Regions from separate parts of the Bradyrhizobium sp. BR14999 genome, predicted to be linked through region 2. Evidence: predicted binding sites of a transcription regulator. Region 2 holds the regulator's gene; the other holds the start of a gene.
The links. The regulator PhoB, encoded in region 2, activates phosphate uptake and scavenging genes when phosphate is short. The targets are predictions, from matches to a motif close to TGTCATNNANCTGTCAT.
Positions count from the first base shown of each region.

Region 1: ACR9YP_RS27750 (DUF47 domain-containing protein) is a predicted target of PhoB. The motif match lies at 8,870-8,886, and genes of this name have one in related genera.

Region 1 covers NZ_CM148536.1:5,906,443-5,920,961, forward strand. The annotation lists gene der (ribosome biogenesis GTPase Der) at 1-350, opposite strand, end outside; gene ACR9YP_RS27710 (hypothetical protein) at 401-949, opposite strand; gene ACR9YP_RS27715 (tetratricopeptide repeat protein) at 981-1,634, opposite strand; gene ACR9YP_RS27720 (class I adenylate-forming enzyme family protein) at 1,799-3,391, opposite strand; gene ACR9YP_RS27725 (NnrU family protein) at 3,464-4,048, opposite strand; gene ACR9YP_RS27730 (hypothetical protein) at 4,118-4,696, opposite strand; gene ACR9YP_RS27735 (peptide chain release factor 3) at 5,019-6,641, opposite strand; gene sugE (quaternary ammonium compound efflux SMR transporter SugE) at 6,799-7,113, shown strand; gene ACR9YP_RS27745 (inorganic phosphate transporter) at 7,106-8,110, opposite strand; gene ACR9YP_RS27750 (DUF47 domain-containing protein) at 8,183-8,827, opposite strand; gene ACR9YP_RS27755 (branched-chain amino acid ABC transporter permease) at 8,984-9,952, opposite strand; gene ACR9YP_RS27760 (branched-chain amino acid ABC transporter permease) at 9,954-10,817, opposite strand; gene ACR9YP_RS27765 (ABC transporter substrate-binding protein) at 10,882-12,105, opposite strand; gene ACR9YP_RS27770 (ABC transporter ATP-binding protein) at 12,156-12,902, opposite strand; gene ACR9YP_RS27775 (ABC transporter ATP-binding protein) at 12,895-13,650, opposite strand; gene ACR9YP_RS27780 (hypothetical protein) at 13,996-14,519, shown strand, end outside.
Region 2 covers NZ_CM148536.1:492,148-506,666, reverse strand. The annotation lists gene pstS (phosphate ABC transporter substrate-binding protein PstS) at 69-1,082, shown strand; gene pstC (phosphate ABC transporter permease subunit PstC) at 1,254-2,243, shown strand; gene pstA (phosphate ABC transporter permease PstA) at 2,245-3,090, shown strand; gene pstB (phosphate ABC transporter ATP-binding protein PstB) at 3,087-3,905, shown strand; gene phoU (phosphate signaling complex protein PhoU) at 3,917-4,633, shown strand; gene phoB (phosphate regulon transcriptional regulator PhoB) at 4,648-5,355, shown strand; gene ACR9YP_RS02315 (GcrA family cell cycle regulator) at 5,599-6,111, opposite strand; gene ACR9YP_RS02310 (aspartate aminotransferase family protein) at 6,580-7,788, shown strand; gene argF (ornithine carbamoyltransferase) at 7,788-8,711, shown strand; gene ACR9YP_RS02300 (Hsp33 family molecular chaperone) at 8,854-9,861, shown strand; gene apaG (Co2+/Mg2+ efflux protein ApaG) at 10,090-10,482, opposite strand; gene ACR9YP_RS02290 (OpgC domain-containing protein) at 10,680-11,936, shown strand; gene ACR9YP_RS02285 (SGNH/GDSL hydrolase family protein) at 11,936-12,715, shown strand; gene ACR9YP_RS02280 (SGNH/GDSL hydrolase family protein) at 12,728-13,720, shown strand; gene ACR9YP_RS02275 (O-succinylhomoserine sulfhydrylase) at 13,850-14,519, opposite strand, start outside.

The sequences.
Region 1 (14,519 bases), 3.4 Mb from region 2:
ACCAGCAGCACCGGCTTGTTGGCCTTGCGGGCGAAATCGGCGAAGGCGCGATCGGTGGGCGTGAGGCCGATGCGGGCATCGATGACGAAGAACAGCGCGTCGGCCTGCGCAATCGCGGTCTCGGTCTGCTCCTGCATGCGCGCGGTCAGCGAGCCCTTGGCACCCTCGTCGAGGCCGGCGGTGTCGATGATGATGAACTGGAGGTCGCCGAGCTTGGCCTCACCCTCGCGGCGGTCGCGGGTGACACCCGGCAGGTCATCGACGAGCGCGAGCTTCTGTCCGACCAGGCGGTTGAACAGCGTCGATTTGCCGACATTGGGCCGGCCGATGATGGCGATCGTGAAGGACATCGGTCATTCGTGCGCTGCCGGGGCTGCGCCTGTCAATGCAATGAAGAATATCAGCGCGAGAAGCTGCCGCTCGGCAGCGGCGCCGGGAAAGCGCCTTGCGATTGCTGCTGCGTGGTCTGGGTCGGTTGCGCCTGCTGGACAGGCTGATCCGGCGGCGGCGCGGTGGTGCGCTTGCGGACAATCTTGTGCTTGGGCGGCGGAGCGGCCGTGGGTGGCGCAGCCTCCGGCTGGGCCTCGCCATCGACCTCGCCGGCTGCGGGCGCGGCCGCCGTGGCGGCTGGCTGTCGGGACTTCGTCGCCTTGGCCCCCTTCGCAGGCTTGGCCGGCTCGGGCGGTGGCTCTGCAGGCAGAGCCGCGACGGCAGGTGCGTTCGGGTCCGGCTGCTGCTGCGCGCCCTTGTACATCTCCTTCGGCACGCCCTGCTCGAGGCCCGGCACGCCCTCCGGGAACACCGGCTTGCGGTCACCCGGCAGCTTCTTCTTGGTGTCGAGGAAGTCGAGCATGTCGCTCGGATCGAATCCGCCGCTGGAGCAGCCGCCCAACAGGCCCGTGAAGGCGATCAGGACGGTGGCTGCGATCAAACGTGGCGTGCGGCGCATCTTGTGTCTCGTTTGCGTCAGAGGGCCGTCGTCAGCTTTTGGCGACGGGCGGCAGCAGAGCCTGCAGCGCCTCGGCGCGCGAGCGCAGGCTGGGCGGCGTTTCACCGTCTTCGGTAATCGCGTCGAGCCATTTGCGGGCCGCGGTCATGTCGTTGTTGCGCCATGCCGACAGCGCCAGCATCTCGCGGGCGCTGTGGCGGAACGTCGATTTCGGCGCGGCGGAGGCTTCCAGCCGCTGCTGCATGTCGGCATAGCTGGCGCTGTCGAGCAGCAAGCCGGCGGCCCGGATCTTGGCCAGATCCTGCCACTCGCCACCCACGCTGCGATCGGCGGCAATGTCGTCGTACATCTTCGCGGCGGCCTTGGGATCGCGGCTGGCGGCCTCGCCCGCAGCGCGCAACCGCGCCAGGGTGCGATAGCCGGACGGGGCCTTGGCGGCGAGCTCGGTGAAGGCCTTCTCGGCGTCCGCGTGCTTGTCCTGCTCGGACAGCTCGACGGCCTTCTCGAAGGCCGCGCCGGCCTCGGCGGCCTTCTTGGACTCGAGATATTGGTAGCCGCGCCAGCCGCCGACGGCGGCCACGATCAGCACCATCAGGGCGATGAAGTAGATCGAATACTTGTCCCACAGCTTCTTGAGCTGTTCGCGACGTACTTCCTCGTCGACTTCGTCAAATAATTCAGACACTTAAGCTAATCCCATGCCCGTCCGGGTGCGCGCGCCAAAGCGTTCGCGTCAGGAATCCCGTCCCTCGTGGCGGCGAGGTACCCTAACGATATGGCGGTGGCAAGGCAAAGCGAGCCCGATCAAGGCGTTAACCACCCGGGAGAGCCCGGAGCCGCCTGCCCGGCTCAGCTTCCGAGCAGCTCCCGCAACTGCCGCTTCAGCACCTTGCCATTGGCGTTCCGCGGCAATGGCTCGGCGGTGATCGCCATGGTTTCGGGGACCTTGTAGTCGGACAGCCGCTCCGCGCACCAGGCCCGCAGGGCCTCGCTGGCGACCGGGCTGCGCGTCACCACCACGGCGTAGACGCGCTCGCCCAGGACCGGGCAGGCCTTGGCAATGATCGCGCTCTCGATCACGGCGGGATGGCCGGCCAGCACGGATTCGACCTCGGCCGAATAGATCTTCAGCCCGCCGCGATTGATCATGTCCTTCTGCCGGTCGAACACCCGGACAAATCCCTTGGCGTCGACCGAGCCGAGGTCGCCGGAGTGCCAGAAGCCGCCAGTGAAGCTCTCGGCCGTGGCCTTCGGGTTGTTCCAATAGCCCTTGATCACGGAAGCGCCTTGGATCCAGAGCTCGCCGATCTCGCCATGCGGCAGCTCGCGCCCATCCGTTCCCATCGCGACGATGCGCGCGCCCGGGCACGGCAGGCCGACGCTGTCGATATGGCTCTCCGTCAGCTCGCCCGGCATGATGGTCGAGGGCGACGTTGTCTCGGTCGCGCCATAGCAGTTCATCAGCTTCAGGCCGGGGATCTTCGCCTTGAGCTTCTCGATGGTCGCGACCGGCATCGGCGCGCCGCCAAAGCCGCCGATGCGCCAGCTCGACAGATCGTAGCCGTCGAAATCGGGCTGCAGCAGGCAGAGATTGTACATCGCCGGCACCATCACGGTGTAGGTGACGCGCTCGCGCGCGGCGAGCTTGAGATAATCGGCCGCCTTGAACTCCGGCATGATGATCAGCGCACCGGCGCAGCGGATCATGGTCGTGATGTTGGCGACGATGCCGGTGACATGGCCGAGCGGCACCGCGGCGATCGAGCGGTCTCTCTCCGTCAATTGCAGGCAGGACACGAACACCATCGAAGAATGGATGATGTTGCAATGGGCCAGCATTGCGCCCTTCGGCTTGCCCGTCGTGCCCGAGGTGTAGAGGATCATCGCGGTGTCCTCCTCATTGACCTCGACCGGCGCAGGCGCCGGCGTGTTGTCGGCGAGAGCGGAGAAGCGCGACCGGGCCGGATCGTCGTCGATGGCGATGCGGTGGATCACAGCGGGCACATCGCCCGGATCGGGCAGTCGCTCGGCGAGCGCGGCCTCATGGATCAGGATCTTGGCGCCGCAATCCGTGAGCACATAGGCGATCTCCGGCTTCTGCTGGCGCGTGCTGAGCAGCACTGTGACCAGCCCCTCATGTGCGGCGGCGAACAGCAGCAGCGGAAACTCGATGCGATTGCCAAGCAGGATGGCGATGCGGTCGCCGCGTTGCAGGCCGAGCTTGCGAAGACCGGTCGCAATCCGCGCGGCCTGCTCGATGGCTTCTCGCCAGCTGAGGCGGACGCCGCCGCAAATCAGCGCCTCACCATCGCCATTGCGCGCGCAGGCTTCCGCAATCATTGCCCATAGGCTCGACGGCCGATCGCAAAATGCCGGCACCACTCGATCGCCAAAGCGCGCCTCGAACCGCATCGGCGGGATCTGAGATTGCGACCAGTCCATCGAAGGGTCCTCGGCTTGTTGCTCTTGTTATCTTCCGCGCATGGACACCGGGTGTCGTCTTGTGCTGACCGGCTAGACGCCGATCACGGGAACACCGATCACGACGGGGTGGAACGCAAACGCCAGCGCCAGGTAGGCGACGACGCCGACAGCGATCGCAATCAGATCGTTGGTGACGCCGCCCACCGGGATCGGCGGGCCACCGCTGTCGGTGCGATGCTTCAGCGTAATGCGATCATACACCGCCCAACCCAGGAACGAGCCGAACAGGATGATGGAGCCGAGGTCGCCATTGGCGAGCAGATGCGCCGCCGCCCACAGCTTGATGCCGGCCAGCATCGGATGCTTCAGCGTCGCATAGATGCGGCCGCGCAGGTACGAGGCGACCACCAGGATGACGGCGGGCAGCATCAAGGCGAGCGTGATGTGCTTCAGCGCCTTCGGCGGATACCAGACGTCGATCCAGCCGGAACTGCGGTAATGGGCAAAGCCCCAGATGATCAGCACGAGCCCCGCGAGCGAAACCAGCGAATAGAGGATCTTGTAGGTCCCCTCACCTAGTCGTGCGATCGCCTCTGCGCGTGCCTTTCGTTTCGTCGTGAAAATATGGGCGGCAAAAAACAGCACCAGCCCCAGGATCATGACCACAAGACCCACGACATCCTCCCCTAAAGCAGCCCCCGCCTCTGAGGTACCATCGATTGGCCGCCGTTCGCAACTTATGCGCTACTTACCGATCTGCCGATTGTCGACGTACCGGATCGCGATTGGCCGTCCGGCCAACGCGCCGCCGAGTCCGCCAGTGAATTTCAGCGGCAGACATGCCTGCAGCGATGCGTTGATGGCATTGAGATAGGTCGTGCGGGTGCCGGCCGGCACGCCCGCGGTCGCGTATGTGAGGCGCGGCGGGCCGATCAGGCCACCGGCCTTGTTGAAGCTGAAGCGCACCGACATCTGCATGCCGGCGCGCGCATTGTCCGAGGGCGGCGACCAGCAGCTGCGCAGCTCGGCAAAGAGATCGCCGATCGTGTCGAGATCGTGATCAGGCTTCCGGTATTTGGCGCGGTCCGGCTCGGACGGCACGCTCTCGATCGTGAGCTGGAGGTTCTGGCCGTAGGGGTAATCGATCTCGGGAATGCAGGGGCCGGGCTCGAGCGGGCTGCAATAGGATGGCGTGCATGGCCGGCCGTCCAGCACGCTGCACGGCTCGTGCGAAAACGGGATCGGGTTGATCTGGCGGGGCCGCGCGTCGGCGGCGCCCACGGCCAAGAAGGTCAGCAACAGAACCAAGATTGCGCGCAGCATTGAGAAGCACCGCGATGAGCGACCGCAATCATGTTGGGAGATCTTGGAGCGGCTTCAAGCCTACCTTGTGTTCACATGCGCGCGTTCGAACGCGGTGTCGTCGCCCGGCTTGCCGTCTTCGCTAAAGCTACGCCGGCCCAACACCGAAAGCCCGGCGAAGCCTTGGCGGAGCCGGGACCGGGCGACCCAGTACTCCGAGACGGATGTGATTAAATCGAGAGGCCGCGGCGTACTGGATGCCCCGGTCAAGCCGGGGCATGACAGTGGAGGGTGTGGCTGCGTAGCGGAGGGTGTGGCTGCGGCAGCCGGGCGCGCGGCCATCCTACCCCTTCTTCTTGACGTCCTTGACGTTGGTGAACTCGATGCCCTCGGCGCGTTCCCTGGTGTAGCCGAGATAGAACTCGTTTCGCGCCAGATACACGGGATCGCCGTCGACATCGTCGGCGATGCTCGAGGTGTTGGCGGCGATGAAGGTGTCGAGCTTCTTGCGATCCTCCGAGGAGACCCAGCGCGCGAGCTGGAACTCGCTCACCTCGAACTCGACCGGCAGCGAATATTCGGCCTCGAGCCGGGCCTTCAGCACGTCGAGCTGGAGCGCGCCGACGACGCCGACCAGCGCGGGCGCGCCGTCGCGCGGACGGAACACCTGGACCACGCCCTCCTCCGACATCTGCTGGAGCGCTTCCTTCAGCTTCTTCGCTTTCATCGCGTCGGTGAGACGGACGCGGCGGACGATTTCCGGCGCAAAGCTCGGCACGCCGACGAAGTTGAAATCCTCGCCCTCGGTCAGCGTGTCGCCGATGCGCAGCGTGCCGTGATTGGGAATGCCGACCACGTCGCCGGCAAAGGCCTCATCAGCGACCGAACGATCCTGCGCGAAGAAGAATTGCGGACTCGACAGCGGCATGCTCTTGCCGGTGCGCACCAGCTTCGCCTTCATGCCGCGGCTGAGCTTGCCCGAACAGAGCCGCGCAAACGCAATGCGGTCGCGATGGTTGGGATCCATGTTGGCCTGGATCTTGAACACGAAGGCGCTCATGCGCGGATCGGTGGCCTCGACCTTGCGCTGGTCGCTGTCCTGCGCGCGCGGCTCGGGCGCGAACTTGCCGAGGCCTTCCAGCAAGTCGCCGACGCCGAAATTGCGCAGCGCGCTGCCGAAATACACCGGCGTCAAATGACCCTCGCGGAATGCTTCGAGCTCGAACGGTTTTGACGCTTCGGTGACGAGCTCGAGCTCGTCCTTCACCGCCGACGCGTCGAGGTTCGCATTGAGCTTGGCGAGTTCTTCGATCTCGATCTGCTGCGCTGCGCCGGTCTTGGCGCCGCCGCCTTCGAGCAGGCGCACGCCGCCATTGACAACGTCATAGGTTCCGAGGAAGTCGCGGCCGCGGCCGACCGGCCAGGTCATCGGCGTGGTGTCGAGCGCCAGCGTCTTCTCGATCTCGTCGAGCAGCTCGAAGACGTCGCGGCTCTCGCGGTCCATCTTGTTGATGAAGGTGATGATCGGGATATCCCGAAGACGACACACCTCGAACAGCTTCCGGGTGCGCGCCTCGATGCCCTTGGCGGCGTCGATCACCATCACGGCGGAATCGACCGCCGTCAGCGTGCGATAGGTGTCTTCCGAAAAGTCCTCGTGGCCCGGCGTGTCCAGCAGGTTGAAGACGAGGCCTTCGAACTCGAAGGTCATCACCGAGGTCACGACCGAGATGCCGCGCTCGCGCTCGATCTTCATCCAGTCCGAGCGCGTGTTGCGCCGCTCGCCCTTGGCCTTGACCTGGCCGGCGAGGTTAATGGCGCCGCCGAACAGCAGCAGCTTCTCGGTCAGCGTGGTCTTGCCGGCGTCGGGGTGGGAGATGATCGCAAAGGTCCGCCGCCGCGACACTTCAGCGGCAAGCGGAGAACGGGCCGGCGATTCGGCTGCGGTGGTGGCGATGTCGGACATGGCGGGAGCGTTTGGCAGGGAAAATGGGCCTGATCAAGCCTCATTTGGTGATTGCGGAGCCCTCCGGCCAGCCCCATATCGGCCTTTGGGAGGGACGGCTCTCCCTTTCATAGGTCATTGCCTGCGGGGACGGCCCTGCCTTGCACGGAGGGTCGTCATGGCCTGGAGCATCTTGTTCGTCGCCGGTCTTCTCGAGATCACCTGGGCGATCGGCCTGAAATATACCGAGGGCTTTAGCAAGTTTGTTCCGTCGGTCGTCACGCTCGCGGCCATGGCCGGCAGCATCATCCTGCTCGGGGTTGCTCTCAAATCACTGCCCGTCGGAACCGCCTACGCAGTCTGGACCGGAATCGGCGCGGTCGGCACCGCGACGCTGGGCATCATCCTGTTCGGTGAGCCCGCGACAGCTTTCCGGCTCGCCAGCATCGCCTTGATCATCGCCGGAATTATCGGATTGAAGCTCGTTACTTGACGATCTGGACCGCCCACCAGCTCAGCGCGGCCACGATTGCCGCGGCCGGGATCGTGATCACCCAGGCATAGACGATCGAGCTCGCGACATTCCAGCGCACCGCCGAGACACGGCGCGCCGCGCCGACGCCGACGATCGCGCCGGTGATGGTGTGGGTGGTCGAGACGGGAACGCCGAGGAAGGTCGCCATGAACAGGGTCGCAGCGCCGCCGGTCTCGGCGCAAAAGCCCTGCATCGGGGTCAATTTGGTGATGCGCAGGCCCATGGTGCGGACGATGCGCCAACCACCCATCAGCGTGCCCAGCGCCATCGCGGCCTGGCAGGACAGCACCACCCAGAACGGTACGGAGAATTCGCTGCCGAGATGGCCCTGCGAATAGAGCAGCACCGCGATGATGCCCATGGTCTTCTGGGCATCATTGCCGCCATGGCCGAGCGAATAGAGCGAGGCGGAGGCGAATTGCAGGATGCGGAAGGCGCGGTCGACCGCGAACGGTGTCGAGCGCACTGAGGCCCAGGACACGATCGCCACCAGCATCATCGCGAGCAGGAAGCCGACCAGCGGCGACAGCACGATCGCCAGCACCGTCTTGGACAACCCGCTCCACACCGCCGCCGAAATGCCCGCCTTGGCCATGCCGCCACCGACGAGGCCGCCGATCAGCGCATGCGACGACGAGGACGGGATGCCGAGCGCCCAGGTCACGATGTTCCAGACGATGGCCCCGACCAGGGCCGCGAAGATCACCTGGGCGTCGACGATCGAGGGATCGATGATGCCGGTGCCGATGGTCTGGGCGACGTGCAGCCCGAACACCATGAAGGCGACGAAATTGAAGAATGCGGCCCAGAACACCGCGAATTGGGGCCGCAGCACGCGGGTCGAGACGATGGTCGCGATCGAATTGGCGGCGTCATGCAGGCCGTTCAGGAAATCGAACAGCAGCGCGACGGCGATCAAGCCGACCAGGACGGGAAAACCCAACGCAGCATCCACGGCGCGGCCCCTGCCTTAAAGCTTACGCATGATTTGAGCGGAAAACCGCTGCACACTTTTCCGCATCATGCGCTACACTTGCTCGATGACGATGCTGTTGATCTCGTTGGCGACGTCATCAAAGCGGTCGGCAACCTTTTCGAGATGGTCGTAGATCTCGACACCGACGATGAAGTCCATCGCGTTGCCGTTGCGATGCTTGAGGAACAGCTCCTTCAGCCCGATGTCGTGGAGATCGTCGACACGGCCCTCCAGCTTGCCCAGCTCTTCCGTGATCGCGCTCAGCATGGCGACGTTCGGGCCGATCGACTGCATCAGCGGCAGCGCGCGTCCCACCAGATTGGCGCATTCGATCAGAAGCCCGCCGATCTCGCGCATCGGCGGCTCGAAGGCGCGGACCTCGAACAGCATCACGGCCTTCGCCGTCTGCTGCATCTGGTCGATGGCGTCATCCATCGAGGTGATCAGGTTCTTGATGTCACCGCGGTCGAACGGGGTGATGAAGGTACGGCGCACTGCCGTCAGCACCTCGCGGGTGATGTTGTCGGCGTCGTTCTCGAACTGATTGACGCGCTGGCAATAGACCGGCGTCTCCTCGCCCCCGTTGAGCATGCCCTGGAGCGCGATCGAGCCCTGGATCACAGTCTGGGCATGACGGTCGAACAGGTCGAAGAACCGTTCTTCCTTGGGCAGGAAAGCACGAAACCATCGCATCATGGGGACAGGCTACCGGTTGGAAATGGCCCGGCCCGGGAGGGCCGTCATGAAACTGTCATAGACCATTTTCGATCCACGCGCGTGTCATCTCGCGCCCGCGGAGCCGGGTCATCCACCGCTTTCAAGCGACTGGTAAATCGATTTAAAATCAGCTACTTAGAGCGATCGCCGGAAGTAATGCGCGATTTCACCGATGACGCCGCGGCGGAAGGTGAGCACGCAGATCACGAAGATCCCACCCTGGATCACCGTCACCCACTGGCCGAAGCCCGCCAGATATTGCTGCATGGCGATGATCACGAAGGCGCCGATCACGGGACCGAAAATGGTTCCGAGACCGCCGACCAGCGTCATCAGCACGACTTCGCCCGACATCGACCAGTGCACGTCGGTGAGCGAGGCGTTCTGCGCCACGAATACTTTCAGCGCCCCGGCAAAGCCGGCCAGCGTGCCCGACAGGATGAAGGCCAGGAACTTGTACTGGTCGGTGCGGTAGCCGAGCGAGATCGCCCGCTGCTCGTTCTCACGGATCGACTTCAGGACCTCGCCGAATGGCGAGTTGATGATGCGGAAGATCAAGAGGAAGCCGGCGAGGAAGCCGATCAGCACGACGTAATAAAGCACCGTCGGCTTGGACAGATCGAACACGCCGAACATGTGACCTTGCGGGATGCCCTGGATGCCGTCCTCGCCGTGGGTGAACGGCGCCTGGAGGTAGATGAAGTAGAGGAGCTGCGACAGCGCCAGGGTGATCATCGAGAAATAGATGCCCTGGCGGCGGATCGAGATGTAGCCCGTGATGATCGACAGCACGAACGCCGCGGCGATGCCGACGAGAATGCCGAGCTCGGGCGGCAGCGCCCACACCTTCAGCGCATGCGCACTACAATAGCCCGCGGTTCCCAGGAACATGGCGTGGCCGAACGACAGCAGCCCGCCATAGCCGACCAGCAGATTGAAGGCGCAGGCGAGCAGCGCAAAGCACAGCGCCTGCATCACGAAGAACGGATAGACTCCCGTGAACGGCACCGCCGCCAACAGCAGGGCCATCACCACGAACACGATCATCTCGTCGCGCATGGCGCGAGGGGTTGTCGGCAGCGTGTCGTCCGTCAGGGTCGTCATGTCAGGCTGCCCTTCCCGTCAATCCCGTTGGCTTCACCAAGAGCACCAGCACCATCAGCACGAACACGACGGTGTTGGAGGCCTCGGGGTAGAAATACTTGGTCAGGCCCTCGATCACGCCGAGCGCAAAGCCGGTGATGATGGAGCCCATGATCGATCCCATGCCGCCGATCACGACCACCGCGAACACGACGATGATGAGGTCCGCGCCCATCAGCGGTCGCACCTGGTTGATCGGCGCCGACAGCACGCCCGCGAGCGCGGCAAGGCCGACACCGAGACCGTAAGTCAGCGTGATCATGCGCGGTACGTTGATGCCGAAGGCGCGCACCAGCGTCGGGTTTTCAGTGGCGGCGCGCAGGTATGCCCCGAGCTGGGTCTTCTCGATCAGGAACCAGGTCGCAAGGCACACCGCCAGCGAGAACACGACGACCCAGCCGCGATAGACGGGTAAGAACATGAAGCCGAGATTCATGCCGCCCCTGAGCTGGTCCGGAATGGCATAAGGCAGACCGGAGGAGCCGAAGTAGTTCTGGAACACGCCCTGCACGATCAGCGCAATGCCGAAGGTCAGGAGCAGGCCGTAGAGATGATCGAGCCCGGTCAGCCATTGCAGCATGGTCCGCTCAAGGATCATGCCGAAGATGCCGACGATGATGGGCGCGAGCAGCAACGCCCACCAATAGTTGATGCCGCCGAGGCTCAACAGGAAATAGGCGACGAACGCGCCCATCATGTAGAGCGCACCATGGGCGAAATTGATGATGTTGAGCATGCCGAAGATCACGGCAAGCCCGAGACTGAGCAGCGCGTAGAACGAGCCGTTGATCAGTCCCACCAGTAGCTGAGCGTATAGAGCCTGCATCGATCGATCTCGTACCCAGTCCCGTTTTGTTGACGACGGTGCCCGCCAGCGGACGCTGTCGGTACTACTTCTTCACCAGCGGACAGGCGCTTTCCGAAAGCGGCCTGAAAGCCTGGTCTGCCGCCGTCGTGCCGATCAGCTTGTAGTAGTCCCACGGCCCCTTGGATTCCTCGGGCTTCTTGACCTCGAACAGATAGGCGGGATGGAGCTTGCGGCCGTCCGCGCGGATCGTGCCCTTGCCGAACAGTGGATCGTCCGTCGGAATTTCCTTCATCTTGGCGACGACCTTGGCGCCATCGTGCGGATTGCCACCCAACGCTTCCAGCGTCTTGAAATAATGGATCAGGCCCGAATAGACGCCGGCCTGCACCATCGAAGGCATCGCCTTGTTCTTCATCTTTTCGGAGAAACGCTTGGAGAAGGCCCGGGTGCCGTCGTTCAAATCCCAATAGAAGGTTTCGGTGAAGTTCAGCCCCTGCGCCACTTTCAATCCGAGCGCATGGACGTCGGTGATGAACAGCAGAAGCCCGGCGAGCTTCTGGCCGCCTGCAACGATGCCGAATTCCGCCGCCTGCTTGATCGTGTTGGTGGTGTCGCCACCGGCGTTCGCCATACCGATGATCTTCGCTTTCGACGCCTGCGCCTGCAGGAGGAACGAGGAGAAGTCCGCGGTATTGAGCGGATGCTTGACGCTCCCGATCACCTTGCCGCCTGATTTGACCACCACCGCAGCGGTGTCGCGCTCGAGCGCGTGACCAAAGGCGTAGTCGGCGGTCAGAAAGTACCAGGTGTCGCCGCCGGCCTTCACCAGCGCCTGTCCCGTGCTGTTGGCCAGCATGTAGGTGTCGTAGACCCAGTGGATCGTGTTCGGCGAACATTGCGCGTTTGTCAGATCGGACGTCGCCGCACCCGTGTCGATCAGAATCGAATTCTTTTCCCTGACGACATTGTTCACCGCCAGCGCCACGCCGGAGTTCAGCACGTCCATGAAGACGTCGACCTTCTCGACATCGATCCACTGCCGCGCGATCGCGGTGCCAATGTCGGGCTTGTTCTGATGGTCGGCGGAGATGAGATCGACCTTCCAACCCTTGGCTGCAAGCCCGGAATCCTCGATCGCCATCTGCGCGGCCAGCGTCGAGCCGGGACCTCCAAGGTCGGCGTAGAGCCCGGAGTTGTCGGTGAGCACGCCGATCTTGATGGTCTTGTCCTGCGCTATCGCGCCGCTTGTCGCGGCAAGTGCCAGCGCGGTGCCGAGCAAAAATGAAGCGATCGACCGGGTGTTCATGCGGCTTCCCTCTCTAAGTATTCTCGTTGGTTCTAACTTCTTTGGCAGTTCTAGACGCCGAGATAGGTGTGGAGCTTGTCCATGTTGGCGGCAAGCTCGGCGTTGGAAAAACCGTCAATGATCTTGCCGTGCTCGACCACGTAATAGCGGTCGGCGACGGTCGATGCGAAACGGAAGTTCTGCTCGACCAGGAGGATGGTGAAGCCCTCCTTCTTGAGCCGTGCAATGGTGTGGCCGATCTGCTGGATGATGACGGGCGCAAGGCCCTCGGTCGGCTCGTCCAGCATCAGGAAGCTCGCGCCGGTGCGCAGGATGCGCGCGATCGCGAGCATCTGCTGCTCGCCGCCCGACAGCTTGGTGCCCTGGCTGTTGAGCCGCTCCTTCAGGTTCGGGAACAGGTCGAAGATCTGATCGAGCGGCAGCCCGCCTTCGCGGACCACCGGCGGCAGCATCAGATTCTCCCGCACGTCGAGGCTGGAGAATATGCCCCGCTCCTCGGGGCAGAACGCGATGCCCATGCGCGCGATCTTGTCGGAGGTCGCGCGGATGATGTCCTGGTTGTTGAACTTCACCGAGCCCGAGCGCTTGCCGATGATGCCCATGATCGACTTCAACGTGGTCGTCTTGCCGGCGCCGTTGCGCCCGAGCAGGGTGACGACCTCGCCCGCACTCACGTCGAAGTTGATCCCGTGCAGGATGTGAGACTCGCCGTACCAGGCTTCGAGGTTGCGGACTTGAAGGATGTTTCCGCCGGTCGCAGCCTTTGCCGGAGCCTGGGCGATCGCAGTGTCAGGCATGACCGGCTCCCAGATAGGCTTCCTTGACGCGCTCGTCCTTGGTGAGCTCGGAGTAATGGCCTTGCGCGAGCACCTGCCCGCGCGTCAGCACGGTGATGATGTCGGAGAGATTGGCCACGACGCTCAAATTATGCTCGACCATCAGAATGGTATATTTCGCGGAGATGCGCTTGATCAGCGCCGCGATCTTGTCGATGTCCTCGTGACCCATGCCGGCCATCGGCTCGTCCAGCAGCATCATCTCGGGGTCGAGCGCGAGCGTGGTTGCGATCTCTAGTGCGCGCTTGCGCCCGTAGGGCATCTCGACCGCGGGCGTATTGGCAAACTCGCTGAGGCCGACATCGTTCAACAGCTCGCGCGCGCGATCGTTGAAGCGGTTGAGCACGGACTTGGAACGCCAGAAGTCGAACGAAGAGCCGTGCTGGCGCTGAAGTGCGACGCGGACGTTTTCCAGCGCCGTGAGATGCGGAAACACGGCCGAAATCTGGAAGGAGCGAACCAGGCCCATACGGGCCACATCCGCCGGCGCCATCGCAGTGATGTCCTGCCCCTTGTACAGGATCTTTCCGGCAGACGGTTTAAGGAACTTGGTCAAAAGATTGAAGCACGTCGTCTTGCCGGCGCCGTTCGGCCCGATCAACGCATGAATGCTCCCACGGCGAACCTTGAGCGCAACGTCGCGGACGGCGAAGAAGCCCGCGAACTCCTTGGTCAAGCCTTCCGTTTCGAGAATGAACTCATCGGCCAAACAGATTTCCCCCTGCCCGCGCGTGCCGCGCGTGGCTGTCCTTGTTGACTTCGGCTTTCCGGAGGCCTTGGAGCCCATTCGGAACGCCGCCTCCCGGCGCGGAATATGCCGGAGGTGACGGGGGTTAGGCAAGGCGGAAAGCTGAGCAGATCAGGCCTCCGGCTGGGATACAAATGCTCCCTTAGTCGGAGATGCTTTGATGTCGTGCCTGCCCGGCCTCCCGGTTCGCGAAGCACCGGTCATCAAGCCGTCGTTAACGGTCTTTCGTCTCCCGCGCCAGCCTTCATAGAAAATTTTCCCGCGGCGAGGATCATGTGCGGGTTTTGACATGCCGGGAATATTGTTTTGGATTTCGCAAGCACCGCGCCCTCCGTCGTCAAGTCGATCAGGCAGCGTGATCTCCTGAACACGTGGCTGCGACTTTATGCGCGCCAGCAGGTCGCACCGGCGATCTGGGAGTACCAGCCTGCGCGACTCGAGGAAGAGCTGTCCGATCTCATCTATTACACGGTGGACAATTCGACGCCGACGCCGCACCTGACCATCCAGAGCGAAGGCACGCGCATCTCGCGCGCTTATGGAAATACCGGCAAGGGCACCCTGCTGCACGACTATGTCGGACCGCGGCTCGCGCCCTTCGTGATGCCGATCTATCACGAATGCGTCGCGCGCGCGCTTCCGATCTATAGCGTTGCCGACATCGATGACATCTACGGTCGCATCGTCGCCTATGAACGGCTGCTGCTGCCGTTCCTGACCGAGGACAAGGTCAGCCACGTCATCGCGTCGGTGAAGACCTTCTGCGAAGACGGCGGCTTCGAGATCAAGAATCTGATGCGCGGAAATGACGCGCCGCCGCGTCCGAGGCT
Region 2 (14,519 bases):
CTAAAGGGGCGGCGCGGGGAGCGCGATCGGGCGCGGATGGCGCTTCGCTCCCCTGTATGGAGACCAGCATGAATTTCCTCAAAACTATCGTCGCTGCCGGCTTGGTCGCCGCATCGACGACGGCGGCGTTTGCAGCCGACATCACGGGTGCCGGTGCGACATTCCCGTTCCCGATCTATTCGAAGTGGGCTGATGCCTACAAGAAGGAGACCGGCAACGGTCTGAACTACCAGTCGATCGGCTCGGGCGGCGGCATCAAGCAGATCCAGGCGAAGACCGTGACCTTCGGCGCCAGCGACGCGCCGCTCAAGGCCGAGCAGCTCGAGAAGGACGGCCTCGTCCAGTGGCCGATGGTGATGGGCGCCATCGTCCCCGTCGTCAACCTCGAGGGCGTGAAGCCCGGCGAACTGGTGTTCGACGGCGAGACGCTGGCCAACATCTATCTCGGCAAGATCACCAAGTGGGACGATGCCGCGATCAAGAAGCTCAATCCGAACGTGAAGCTGCCCGCGGAGGCGATCACCGTGGTCCGCCGTTCGGACGGTTCGGGCACCACCTTCAACTTCACCAACTACCTCTCCAAGGCCAGCGCGGACTGGAAGAGCAAGGTCGGTGAGGGCACCGCGGTCGAGTGGCCGGTCGGCGTCGGCGCCAAGGGCAACGAAGGCGTGTCGGGCAACATCAGCCAGACCAAGAACTCGATCGGCTATGTCGAGTACGCCTATGCCAAGCAGAACAAGCTGACCTACACCGGTCTCGTCAACAAGGCCGGCAAGCCGGTGCAACCGACCGTCGAGGCCTTCCAGGCCGCCGCCTCCAACGCCGACTGGGCCAAGGCTCCTGGCTATTACGTCATCCTGACCGACCAGCCCGGCGACAAGTCCTGGCCGATCACGGCGGCGACCTTCATCCTGATGCACAAGTCTGCGACGGACAAGGCTGCCTCCCAGGAAGCCATCAAGTTCTTCCGCTGGGCCTTCAAGAACGGCGGCAAGGCGGCTGAAGAGCTCGACTACATCCCGATGCCGGACAGCGTCGTCCAGCTGATCGAGAAGACCTGGGCTGCCGAGATCAAGAGCTGAAGCGAATGTCCCGGACGCGCTGCAGCGTGAAACGCTGCTGCGCAGCCCCGGGACCCACAAGAACCGGGCCCCGGATCAGCGTCGCACCGCTTCGCAGCTCGCGCCGCATCCGGGGCACAACTCCGGCAACAAGCGTATAGAGAACGGGTACAGGGGATCGGCGTGGCAGAGATGGCCGTTCAGAGCGATGTAATCGACGACGCCGGACCGTATGACCGCGCCAAGGCCTTGAGCGCGTTCAAGCTCGGCGACGTCACCTTCTACTGGATCACGCGGCTTTCCGCGATCTCGGTGCTGCTGATCCTCGGCGGTATCATCATTTCGCTGATCGTCGGCGCCTTCCCGGCGATCAAGGAATACGGCCTGTCGTTCCTGTGGACGCAGCGCTGGGCGCCTTCGGCCGATCCGCCCGTGCTCGGCGCGCTCGGGCCGATGTACGGCACGCTCGTCACCTCCTTCATCGCGATGCTGATCGCCATTCCGGTCGGTCTCGGCATTGCGATCTTCCTTACCGAGCTCTGCCCGCAATGGCTGCGCCGCCCGATCGGCATGGCGATCGAGCTGCTCGCCGGCATTCCGTCGATCATCTACGGCATGTGGGGCTTCTTCGTGCTGGGCCCGTTCCTGGCCAACACCTTCCAGCCCTTCATGATCAGGGTCTTCGACGGCGTTCCCGTGCTGGGGGCGATCTTCGCAGGTCCCCCGTCCTATCTCAGTCTGTTCAACGCCGCGCTGATCCTCGCCATCATGGTGCTGCCCTTCATCACCTCGATCTCGGTCGACGTGTTCAAGACGGTGCCGCCGGTGCTGAAAGAGGCCGCCTACGGCGTCGGCTGCACCACCTGGGAAGTCGTCCGCAGCGTGGTGATCCCCTACACCCGTGTCGGCATCATCGGCGGTGTCATGCTGGCGCTGGGCCGCGCGCTCGGCGAGACTATGGCGGTGACTTTCATCATCGGCAACTCGTTCCGCATCTCCTCGTCGATCTTTGCACCGGGCACCACGATCTCGGCGGCGATCGCCTCCGAGTTTGCCGAGAGCGACGGCCTGCACCAGTCCGGCCTGATCCTGCTCGGTCTGCTCCTGTTCGTGCTGACGTTCTTCGTGCTCGCGGCCGCGCGGCTGATGCTGCTGCGTCTGGAACAGAAGGCGGGGAAGTGACATGAACCCGATTTACGCACGCCGTCGCCGCACCGACATCGTCATCCGCGGGCTCTGCATCGCCGCCGCCGCCTTCGGCGTCACCTGGCTCGCGCTGATCCTGATCACGCTGCTCTACAACGGCCTTAGCGGCCTGAACCTCCAGGTCTTCACCGAGAACACGCCGCCGCCCGGCGCGTCCGAAGGCGGCCTGCTCAACGCCATCGTCGGCTCGCTGATCATGACCGTGCTCGGTGTCGGCATCGGCGCGCCGCTCGGCCTGTTCGCCGGCACCTATCTCGCCGAGTACGGCCGCAACGACAAGCTGACCTCGGTGATCCGCTTCATCAACGACATCCTGTTGTCGGCGCCCTCGATCATCATCGGCCTGTTCATCTACGGCGCCGTGGTGGTGCCGATGCGCGGCTTCTCGGCGATCGCGGGTAGCCTCGCGCTCGCCGTGATCGTCATCCCCGTGGTGCTTCGCACCACCGAGGACATGCTGCTTCTGGTGCCGAACGCGCTGCGCGAGGCGGCCTCCGCGCTCGGCCTGCCGCGCTCGCTGGTGATCAAGCGCATCGCCTACCGCGCCGCGCGCTCCGGCCTCATCACCGGCGTGCTGCTCGCCACCGCCCGCGTCGCCGGCGAGACCGCGCCGCTACTGTTCACCGCGCTGTCGAACCAGTTCTTCAGCCTCGGCCTGAACAAGACGATGGCCAACCTGCCCGTGACCATCAACAATTTCGTGCAGAGCCCCTACGCCTATTGGAAGCAACTCGCCTGGAGCGGCGCGCTGCTGATCACGCTCACCGTGCTTGCCCTGAACATTGGCGCCCGCATCCTCGGTGCCGAGAGGACCGCAAAATGACCGACCTGTCCGTATCCGTGAGTTCCAACGGTCACCTGGCCTCGCATCCGCTGCCGGAAGCGCCCGCCAAGGTGACGGTGCGCAACCTCAACTTCTATTACGGCGAGCATCACGCGCTGAAGAACATCAACCTGACGCTCGGCACCAACCGCGTCACGGCGTTCATCGGCCCGTCGGGCTGCGGCAAGTCGACCCTGCTGCGCATCTTCAACCGGATGTACGACCTCTATCCGGGCCAGCGCGTCACCGGCCAGCTGATGCTGGACCAGACCAACATTCTCGACCCCAAGCTCGACCTCAATCTGCTGCGCGCCCGCGTCGGCATGGTGTTCCAGAAGCCGACGCCGTTCCCGATGACGATCTACGAGAACATCGCCTTCGGCATCCGCCTCTACGAGAAGATCTCGAAGTCGGAGATGGACGACCGGGTCGAGAAGGCGCTGCGCGGCGGCGCGCTGTGGAACGAGGTCAAGGACAAGCTCAACGCTTCGGGCCTGTCGCTCTCCGGCGGCCAGCAGCAGCGCCTCTGCATCGCCCGCACGGTCGCGGTGCGGCCTGAAGTGATCTTGTTCGACGAGCCCTGCTCGGCGCTCGATCCGATCTCGACCGCCAAGGTCGAGGAGCTGATCCAGGAACTGTCCGAGAACTACACGATCGCGATCGTCACCCACAACATGCAGCAGGCGGCGCGCGTCTCCGACAAGACCGCCTTCATGTATCTTGGCGAGCTGATCGAGTTCGACGACACCAGCAAGATCTTCACGTCGCCGAGCGACCGGCGTACGCAGGATTACATCACCGGCCGGTTCGGCTGAGGAGACGGGACATGGGTACTGAACATACCGCAAAGGCCTTCGACACCGACCTCCAGGAGCTCACCCGCCTGGTCGCCGAGATGGGCGGCATCGCCGAGCGCATGATCGTCGATTCCGTCGACGCGCTGATCCGCCGCGACGTCGCGCTCGGTCAGCGCGTCGTCACCACCGACGCCGAGCTCGATGCGCTGCAGAAGCGCATCGAGGAGCGCGCCGTGCTCACCATCGCCCGCCGCCAGCCGATGGCGGTGGATCTGCGCGAGATCGTCGGCGCCATGCGCGTCGCCACCGATCTCGAGCGCATCGGCGACCTCGCCAAGAACATGGGCAAGCGCGTTGCGGCGCTGGAGACGGACTTCCATCCGCTAAAACTGTTCCGCGGCCTGGAGCACATGACCGACCTCGTGCAGCAGCAGGTCAAGTCGGTACTGGACGCCTATGCCGCGCATGACCTGCCGGCGGCAATGGCGGTGTGGAAGGGCGACGAGGAAGTCGACGCCATCTGCACCTCGCTGTTCCGCGAGCTCCTCACCTACATGATGGAGGATCCGCGCAACATCTCGTTCTGCATCCATCTGATGTTCTGCGCCAAGAACATCGAGCGGATCGGCGACCACGCCACCAACATCGCCGAAACCGTGTTCTACATGATCGAGGGGCAGGCGATCACCGACAAGCGGCCGAAGGGCGACATGACGACCTTCGCCACGACGGTACCGAATACCTAGGGAGCGACGACAACATGGGCGCACGCATTATGGTGGTTGAGGACGAGGAAGCTCTCACCGAGCTTCTCCGTTACAACCTCGAAGGCGACGGCTATGACGTGGAGACGGTGATGCGCGGCGACGACGCCGACACCCGCCTCAAGGAACACATCCCGGATCTGATCGTGCTCGACTGGATGCTGCCGGGACTATCAGGCATCGAGCTGTGCCGGCGGCTGCGCACCCGTCCCGAGACCAAGCAACTCCCGATCATCATGCTCACCGCGCGCGGCGAGGAGAGCGAGCGGGTGCGGGGTCTTGCGACCGGCGCCGACGACTACATCGTCAAGCCGTTCTCGGTGCCGGAGCTGCTCGCGCGCGTTAAGGGCCTTCTGCGGCGCGCAAGTCCGGAGCGGCTCGCCACCGTGCTCGCCTACGGTGACATCGAGCTCGATCGGGACAAGCGCCGCGTGGCGCGCTCGGGCCGGCCGATCGATCTCGGCCCGACCGAATATCGCCTGCTGGAGTTCTTCCTGGAGCATCCCGGCCGCGTGTTCTCGCGCGAGCAGCTGCTCGACAGCGTCTGGGGCCGCGACATCTATATCGACGAGCGCACTGTCGACGTCCATATCGGCCGCCTGCGCAAGCTGCTCAATCTCGGCCGCGAGCAGGACCCGATCCGCACCGTCCGCGGCGCCGGCTATGCGCTGGATGATCGGTTTGCGAAGGCGGAGCAGACGTAAGGCGTTTGGTGGGGATGAGTTAGCGAGCTGTCGCCCCAATTTCCGCGTCGTCCCGGCGAAGGCCGGGACCCATACCGCGTGATCTATCGATTGGGCGCGGTCTTGATTGCACGGTGCAGCCGCATCATTGAGAGTCTTCGCCAAATGGCATTCGGTGGCTATGGGTCCCGGCCTTCGCCGGGACGACACCGAACATGTAGAGCCGCCATCGCACGACGGCTCATTTCTGGTCTCAGAACAAACTCACCGCGTGCTCGGCTTGGCCGGCGCGCGCCGGCGATCTGCGGCCGGCTGATAGGCCACGCGCGAGTGCTGGGCACAGTAGGGCAGGCCGGACAGCGCCCTGCCGCCGCAGAAGAAGAAATCCGGGCTCGAGGGATCGCCGACCGGCCAGTGGCAGGTTGCCTCGTTCAATTCCAGCAGCGACAGCCGCTGGCTCATCGGCACCACGTTGTCGTAGGTGACCGGTTCGGCCTCGACCTCGACCTCGAAGGCCTGCGCCAGCGCGGTGTTGCCGCGCGAGATCGGCCGGGTCACCCGCATCATGTGCTGTGCTGGGCGCGCCTTGCGCGGCCGCGGCGCGGCCGAAGATGGGCTCTTGGCGCGGCCCGACAGGCCGAGCCTGTGCACTTTGCCGATCACGGCATTGCGGGTCACATTGCCGAGCTCGGCCGCGATCTGGCTGGCCGAAAGTCCGGCCTCCCAGAGCTTTTTCAGCTGCTCGACGCGATCGTCGGACCAGGTCAAAACCGTCATTGCACCCTTTCCCTCGCTGCGCGCCGCCATCCTGGGGCCTCACAGCGAATGCCTAAGCCTTGAAAAACCCGTGCCGCCAGAATCCCTTAAGGCTCGCCGGGCGCGCTACTGACGCCCGAACGTTTACGCCGGTACATGAGGACTTAGAGGATCAGAACCGCTGCACGAGATGTCGTATCTGACAGGCCAAACGCTACAATATGGCGTGACTCCCGCGCAAGAGTCCGCCGACTCGCTTCCACATGTTCCGTGGTGAAAACCCCGCAAAATCGGCACCGCAAGACTACGGATTCAGCGTTTCGCGAGGCTTTCCGGGCGGCATTGACACCGGTCTTGCCAGGCATAAGATAGTGCCGCGTGCCGCCCTTAAAAGGCGGCACGTTTCGTTTTCCGGACCGGTCAATGGTGCGCTGCGCAAGGCACGCCAGGCAGGTCTCAACTTTCAAATGCAACATCCAAGTGATGGTCATGACCAACAGCGCCGCGCCGCATCTGCTTCCCGTTTTCGCCAGGGCCGACCTTGGTTTCGAGCGCGGCGAAGGCTGCTGGCTGATCGCGACCAATGGCGATCGCTATCTCGATTTCACGTCGGGCGTTGCGGTGAACGCGCTCGGCCATGCCCATCCCGCGCTGGTCAAGGCGTTGCAGGAGCAGGCGACCAAGCTCTGGCACATGTCGAACCTGTTCCAGAGCCCGGATGGCGAACGGCTTGCAACGCGTCTGTGCAACGAGAGTTTCGCGGACTTCGTGTTCTTCTGTAATTCCGGCGCCGAAGCGCTGGAATGCGTGATCAAGGTCGTGCGGCGCTATCACGCCGCCAAAGGCCATCCCGATCGCTATCGCATGATCACCTTCGAAGGCGCCTTCCACGGCCGTACGCTGGCGACGCTGGCTGCGACGGGCTCGGCAAAATATCTCGAAGGTTTCGGCCCGCCGATGGACGGCTTCGACCAGGTCCCGCATGGCGATATCGAGGCCGTGAAGAAGGCGATCGGTCCGCAGACCGCCGGCATCCTGATCGAGCCGATCCAGGGCGAGGGCGGTGTGCGTTCGTCGGCACCCGCCTTTCTCAAGGCGCTGCGCCAGCTCTGCGACGAGAAGGGCCTGTTGCTCGCGTTCGACGAGGTGCAGACCGGCATGGGCCGCACCGGCGATCTGTTCGCGCATCGCCGTCTCGGCGTCACGCCCGACGTGATGTCGCTGGCGAAGGCGCTCGGTGGCGGCTTTCCGATCGGTGCCTGCCTTGCGACCGCGGAAGCGGCCTCCGGCATGACACCCGGCTCGCACGGCTCGACCTTCGGCGGCAATCCGCTCGCGATCTCCGCTGCGAACGCCGTGCTCGACGTCATGCTCAAGCCCGGCTTCTTCGATCACGTGCAGAAGATGTCGCTGCTGCTCAAGCAGAAGCTCGCCTCCGTGATCGATCGCCATCCTGATGTCGTCAGCGAAGTGCGGGGCGAGGGTCTCCTGATCGGCATCAAGGCGGTCGTGCCTTCGGGTGATCTCGTTGCCGCCTTGCGCCACGAAAAACTGCTCACCGTCGGCGCCGGCGACAATGTCGTGCGCTTTCTGCCGCCTCTGATCGTCACCGAAGCCGAGATCGAGGACAGCGTCGGGCGGCTCGAGCGCGCCTGCACGGCGATCTCGTCCAGTCAGACCAAGCGGGCGGCAAGCTGATGAGCAAGTCGCCAAAGCACTTCCTCGACATCAACGAGCTCCCGCTGTCGGAGCTCAAGCGCATGCTCGCCGCATCCTCCGCCATGAAGGCGAAGCAGAAGGCGCATCAGCCGGTCAGGCCGCTCGAAGGCAAGACGCTGGCGATGATCTTCGAGCGCCCCTCAACGCGGACGCGGGTGTCGTTCGACGTCGCCATGCGCCAGCTCGGCGGCGAGCCCATCATGCTCACCGGTGCCGAAATGCAGCTGGGCCGTGGCGAGACCATCGCCGACACCGCGCGCGTGCTGTCGCGCTATGTCGACGCCATCATGATCCGCATCCTCAATCACGAGGCGCTGCTGGAGCTTGCGGCCTATGCGACCGTGCCCGTCATCAACGGCCTGACGCGCCGTTCGCACCCTTGTCAGGTGATGGCCGATCTCATGACCTATGAGGAGCATCGCGGCCCGATCGAGGGCAAGACGGTGGCCTGGACCGGTGACGACAACAACGTGCTGGCGTCCTGGGCCCACGCCGCCGAGCGCTTCAAATTCCAGCTCAACGTCGCAACGCCGCCGGAGCTCGCGCCGAAGAAGGCGATGCGCGACTGGATCAAGACGACCAATGCGCCGATCGTGCTCGGCACCGATCCGGAAGCCGCCGTGCGCGGTGCCGATTGCGTCGTCACCGACACCTGGGTGTCGATGGGCGACAAGGAAGGCGAGCACCGCCATAACGTGCTCAAGCCCTACCAGGTTAATGCCAAGCTGATGTCGCTGGCCAAGTCCGATGCGCTGTTCATGCACTGCCTGCCCGCCCATCGCGGCGAGGAGGTCACGGATGACGTGATCGACGGCCCGCAATCGGTCGTGTTCGACGAGGCCGAAAACCGCCTGCACGCGCAGAAGGGCATTCTGGCCTGGTGCTTTGACGCGGTGAAGTAGGCGGGGGCGCATTTGGATCGTCGTCCTGGCTTTCGCCAGGACGACACCGAATTTGCAGGATCGTGTGTAATCATAGCTGCATCCGGAACACGCCGCCTCGCACCCCTTCCAATCCGTCACCTCCGACCCCAGATAAAGCGCCATGGTTTTCCAATCCCCTGACATGAAAACCGGGCTCGAAGGCCCGGTTCGCGCGCCATCAGCAGTTCCGATCGATGACGCCGTGCTGCCCTACGAGGTCGATGCGCTCGACGTGCGCGGCCGCCTGGTGCGGCTCGGCCCGGCGCTCGACGACATCCTCACCAAGCACGATTATCCCGCCCCCGTCGGCAAGCTGCTCGGCGAGGCCATCGTGCTGACGACGTTGCTCGGCTCGGCGCTGAAATTCGAGGGCCGTTTCATCCTTCAAGCCCAGACCGACGGTCCGGTATCGTTCCTGGTCGTCGACTACATGGCGCCGGATCGCCTGCGCGCCTATGCGCGCTTCGATGCTGCGCGCCTCGGTGACGCCAGGGATTCAGGGACGCTGCTCGGCCGCGGCCATCTCGCCATGACCATCGACCAGGGTCCCGACATGAGCCGTTACCAGGGCCTGGTCGCGCTCGACGGCGGCGGCCTCGAAGAGGCCGCTCACGAATATTTCCTGCGCTCCGAGCAGATCCCGACGCGCGTGCGCCTCGCGGTCGGCGAGGAATGGCGCAGTAGCGACGGCGGCAAGCATCGCTGGCGTGCTGGTGGCATGTTGATGCAGTTTTTGCCGAAGGCGCCGGAGCGCGCGCGGCAGGCCGATTTGCATCCCGGCAACGCGCCCGAAGGCACCGAGGTGCACAGTGTCGCGGAAGACGACGCCTGGGTCGAGGCGCGCTCGCTGATCGAGACCGTCGAGGACGTCGAGCTGATCGATCCCGAGCTGTCCGGTGAGCGGCTGCTGTTCCGCCTGTTTCACGAGCGCGGCGTGCGCGTGTTCAATCCACAGGTCCTGAAGGCACAATGCTCCTGCTCGCGCGATGCGGTCGCGTCCATGCTGAAGAGTTTTTCGCCGGACGACCGCGCCGCCATGGTCAAGGACGATAAGGTCGTGGTGACCTGCGAGTTCTGCTCGTCGGTCTATCAGTTCACGCCGCACGAGGCGGGCGTGGAGAACGCGTAGGTTCTGCATTCTCCGTCATTGCGAGCGGAGCGAAGCAATCCAGTCTGCCGCCGCGGAAAGATTCTGGATTGCTTCGCTGCGCTCGCAATGATGATGGGGCAGGCTGCTTGCCAAGAACTCCGATCTCGTAGGGTGGGCAAAGCGTAAGCGTGCCCACCATCTTATCCGCGGCGACTGAAATGGTGGGCACGCTTCGCTTTGCCCACCCTACGGCACCGAGGCCCGCCCCTAATTCAACACCCGCTTGTAGTCCGGGCTGTCCAGCGAAAACGTCGGCACGTCGATCTCGAAGCGCTCGCCGCTTTCGCTGACCATCTGGTAGCGGCCGGTCATGAAGCCGGAGGCGGTCGTGAGCGGCACGCCGGAGGTATATTCGAAGCGCTCGCCGGGGGCCAGGATCGGCTGCTCGCCGACGACGCCCTCGCCCTTCACCTCCTGCTGGCGGCCGGAGGCATCGGTGATGATCCAGTGCCGCGTCTTCAGCTGCACGGTCTCGTCGCCGGAATTGGTGATGACGATGGTGTAGGACCAGAAATAGCGGGAGCGGTCGGCCGACGACTGCTCCGGAACAAAGTTCGGCTCGACGGTCACTTCGATCTGGCGGGTCACGGCGCGGTACATAACCTCCATCATACCGAAATCCGCCCGGGGAACCAAACGCTGGAGACGGCTTTGGCGACATCGTCCCGCCAGAATTCGCGGGGAAGGACTCCCCCAAGGGAAGACACCCTTATGTGATCGTGCCGCTTTGCGGGACGACGGCTGGAACGGTAAACTCCATTGCACGTCGCGATTTGCGGAAGGGTTTTTGGCCCCCGATGACCATTGCCGACCAAGTGACGGGATCGACGATCGCGGGAACCGCGGGTGCCAAACCCGCAGGCACCAAGCCGCGGGCCGCCGCGCCGGCCATCACGCTGCCGGCCATCGGCGAGCGCGAACTCCGGCTCGATCTGTTCCGCGGGCTGGCGCTGTGGCTGATCTTCATCGACCATCTGCCAACCAGCCTGCTGACCTGGTTCACCATCCGCAATTACGGCTTCAGCGACGCCACCGAGATATTCATCTTCATCTCCGGCTATACCGCCGCCTTCGTCTACGGCCGTGCGATGCTGGAGAACGGCGTCGTCATCGCCACCGCGCGCATCCTGCGGCGCGTCTGGCAGATCTACGTCGCCCACGTCTTCTTGTTCACGATCTTCCTCGCCGAGATCTCCTATGTGGCGACCAGCTTCGAGAACCCGCTCTACACCGAAGAGATGGGCATCATGGATTTCCTCAAGCAGCCCGACGTCACCATCGTGCAGGCGCTGCTGCTGCGCTTCCGGCCCGTCAACATGGACGTGCTGCCGCTCTACATCGTGCTGATGCTGGCGCTGCCGTTGATCCTGTGGTCGATGAAGTGGAAGCCCGACGTCACGCTCGGCCTCTCGGTCGTGCTCTACGCGGTGACCTGGGAATATGACCTCTACTTCTCGGCCTATCCGAACGGCTTCTGGGCGTTCAATCCGCTGGCCTGGCAATTGCTTTTCGTCTTCGGTGCATGGTGTGCGCTCGGAGGTGCGCGACGCATGTCGCGCATTCTGGCCTCACCGGTGACGATGTGGATTGCGATCGCTTATCTGGTCGCGGCGTTCTACGTGACGCTGACCTGGTACGTGCCGCAGCTCGGTCACCTCATGCCGAAGCGCATCGAGCAGTGGATGTATCCGATCGACAAGACCGATCTCGACGTACTGCGCTTCACCCATTTCCTGGCGCTGGCCGCGCTCACCGTGCGCTTCCTGCCGCGGACCTGGCCGGGCCTGAAATCGCGCTGGCTGCGGCCGCTGATCCTGTGTGGGCAGCATTCCCTCGAGATCTTCTGTCTCGGCGTCTTCCTGGCCTTCGCCGGCCATTTCATCCTGGCCGAGGTCTCCGGCGGCGCAGCCATGCATGCGTTGATTAGTCTCTCCGGAATCCTGATCATGTGGGGGGTGGCCTGGGTCATTTCGTGGTACAAGAGCGTGGCTGACAAGAGCGGTGCGAAAACCAAAAACGCCGTCGGCAACGCCGATCTGGCGGGAGGGGGCTGATGAAGGCGAAGGTTCTCCTGAGCCTGATCCTGCTATGCGGTGGTCTCGCCGCGCCCATGGCGCGCGCGGGCGATGCTGCGTCTGCCGCTCCGGCCGCGCCCGCGGCCTGCGAATTGCCGCCCTATCTGCTCACCAGCGAAAGCCAGCTTCCCAAGGTCGCCGACGCCGTCAAGGCCGGCAAACCGCTCGAGATTCTGGTCATCGGCAGCCGCTCGACCACGATTCCTTCCTCGGAGAGCAGCTCATATCCGGCACGCATGGAGGTGAGCCTCAAGGACAAGCTGCCGCCCCCGGGAGCGGTGCACGTCTCCGTAGAAATACAGAGCAAGAGGACGGCACAGGAGACCGCCGCCACCTTCGTTAAGCTGATGGAAGCAAAAACGCCTACTTTGGTCATCTGGCAGACCGGGACCGTGGATGCTATCCGATCCATCGATCCCGACGAATTTCGCAGCGCAGTAACCGAGGGGGTTACTGCGTTGCAAAAGACAGGGGCTGACGTCGTCTTGATGAATTTGCAGTATAGCCCGCGCACCGAAACCATGATCGCGGCGCAGCCTTTTCTCGATAATATGCGCGTGGTGGCGCAGGAGCACGACATCCCACTGTTCGACCGTTTCGCGATCATGCGGCAGTGGAACGATCAGGGCCAGTTCGACCTGTTCAACCCGTCCCGCGGGCCTGAGCTGGCGAAACAGGTTCATGATTGCCTTGGCCGGGCGTTGGCACAATTCGTGATCGACGCTGCCCATCTGGAGCCGGCCCAGCAGCAAAATTGAGGTCTAGCGTTAATGAGTTCTCTCCGCCCTTTTTGTCTGACGTCATGGCTGGCTGCGCCCGCAGCAGCAATGCTGCTGGTGCTGGCACCCGCTTCGCAGCTGCGCGCGCAGACGCAAGCCGCACAGGCGACGCCCGCGCCCGCGCCGCCGGCTGATCCCGCTTCCGCCCCGTCCTCCCAAACCACCGTCGCCGCAACGTCTCCCGACCAGCGCGGCATCACCGCGCGTGCCATCGACAAGGTGAAGGAGGTCGCAAAGTCCGCCGGCGACATCTTCAGCCGAGTGCCCTGTCTGCCGCCGAAGGGCGGCTCGAAGGCGATGGGCACGCTGCCGCATGTCGCAAGCAAGCTCGTCGCCGGCCAGCCCGTCGTCATCGTCGCGTTCGGCTCGTCGTCGACCGCAGGATTCGGTGCGAGTTCGCCGGAGTTCAATTATCCGAACCGCCTCGCCGCACAGCTGCGCCGGAATTATCCGACCGCCGACATCACCGTCGTCAATGCCGGCGTTGGTGGCGAGGATGCGCCCGAGATGATGAAGCGCCTTCAGACGCAGGTGATCGACGTGCATCCGGATATGGTGATCTGGCAGGTCGGCACCAACGCCGTGCTGCGCAACCTCGATCCCGGCGAGACCGCAAAGATAGTCGAGGACGGCATCTCCCGCATCCAGGCTGCGGGCGGCGCCGACATCGTGCTGGTCGATCCGCAATATTCGCCGGCGGTCAACCAGCGCGCCGAGAGCGCCGGCAAGATGGTGAAGCTGCTCGGCAAGGTCGCCGAGCTTCGTCACGTCGGCATCTTCCCGCGCTTCGAGGTGATGCGCGAGTGGCACGAGAAGCAGGCGATCCCGGTCGAGGGCTTCGTCATCGCCGACGGCCTACACATGAACGATTGGGGCTATGCCTGCTTCGCCCAGCTCCTCGGCGACGACATCATCCACTCCGTCGGCCAGATCAAGCTCGGTGTGAACGTGCCGGCCGACGTGCGCGCGTATCGGCCGATGTAAATATAGGTGCCGTAGGGTGGGCAAAGGCGCGCTCTTCGCGCGCCGTGCCCACCATCCATCGTCAGTGTGATCGTGAATGGTGGGCACGCTTCGCTTTGCCCACCCTACGAGTCCGAGCCCTTGGCTCGCTCACGCTTTCTCCAGCGCCGCGGTCAGATCCTCGATCAGATCGTCCGCATGCTCGAGCCCGGCGGAGAAGCGGATGAAGCCCTCGCTGATGCCGAGCGCGGCGCGGTCTTCCGGCTTCAAACGCTGATGCGTCGTGGTCGCCGGATGCGTGACGAGACTCTTGGCGTCGCCGAGATTGTTGGAGATCTTCGCCAGCTTCAATTCATTGAGCACGCGGAACGCGGCCTGCTTGCCGCCCTTGACCTCGAAGCCGACCAGCGTCGAGCCGCCACGCATCTGCTTCTTCACCAGCGCCGCCTGCGGGTGATCGGCGCGGCCGGGATAGACCAGCCGCGAGATCTTCGGATGGCTGGCCAGCACCTCGGCAATGCGCGCCGCGGTGTCGGTCTGCGCGCGCACGCGCACGCCCAGCGTCTCCAGGCCCTTGAGCAGGACCCAGGCGTTGAACGGCGAGATCGACGGGCCGGTCTGGCGCATGAAATTGTGGATGTGCTCGGCGATGAAGGCTTCCGAGGACAGGATGATGCCGCCCAGACAGCGGCCCTGGCCGTCGATGTGCTTGGTCGCCGAATAGACCACGACGTCGGCCCCGAGCGCGAGCGGGCTCTGCCAGATCGGCGTTGCGAAGACGTTGTCGACGACGAGCCGCGCACCGCCCCTGTGCGCGATC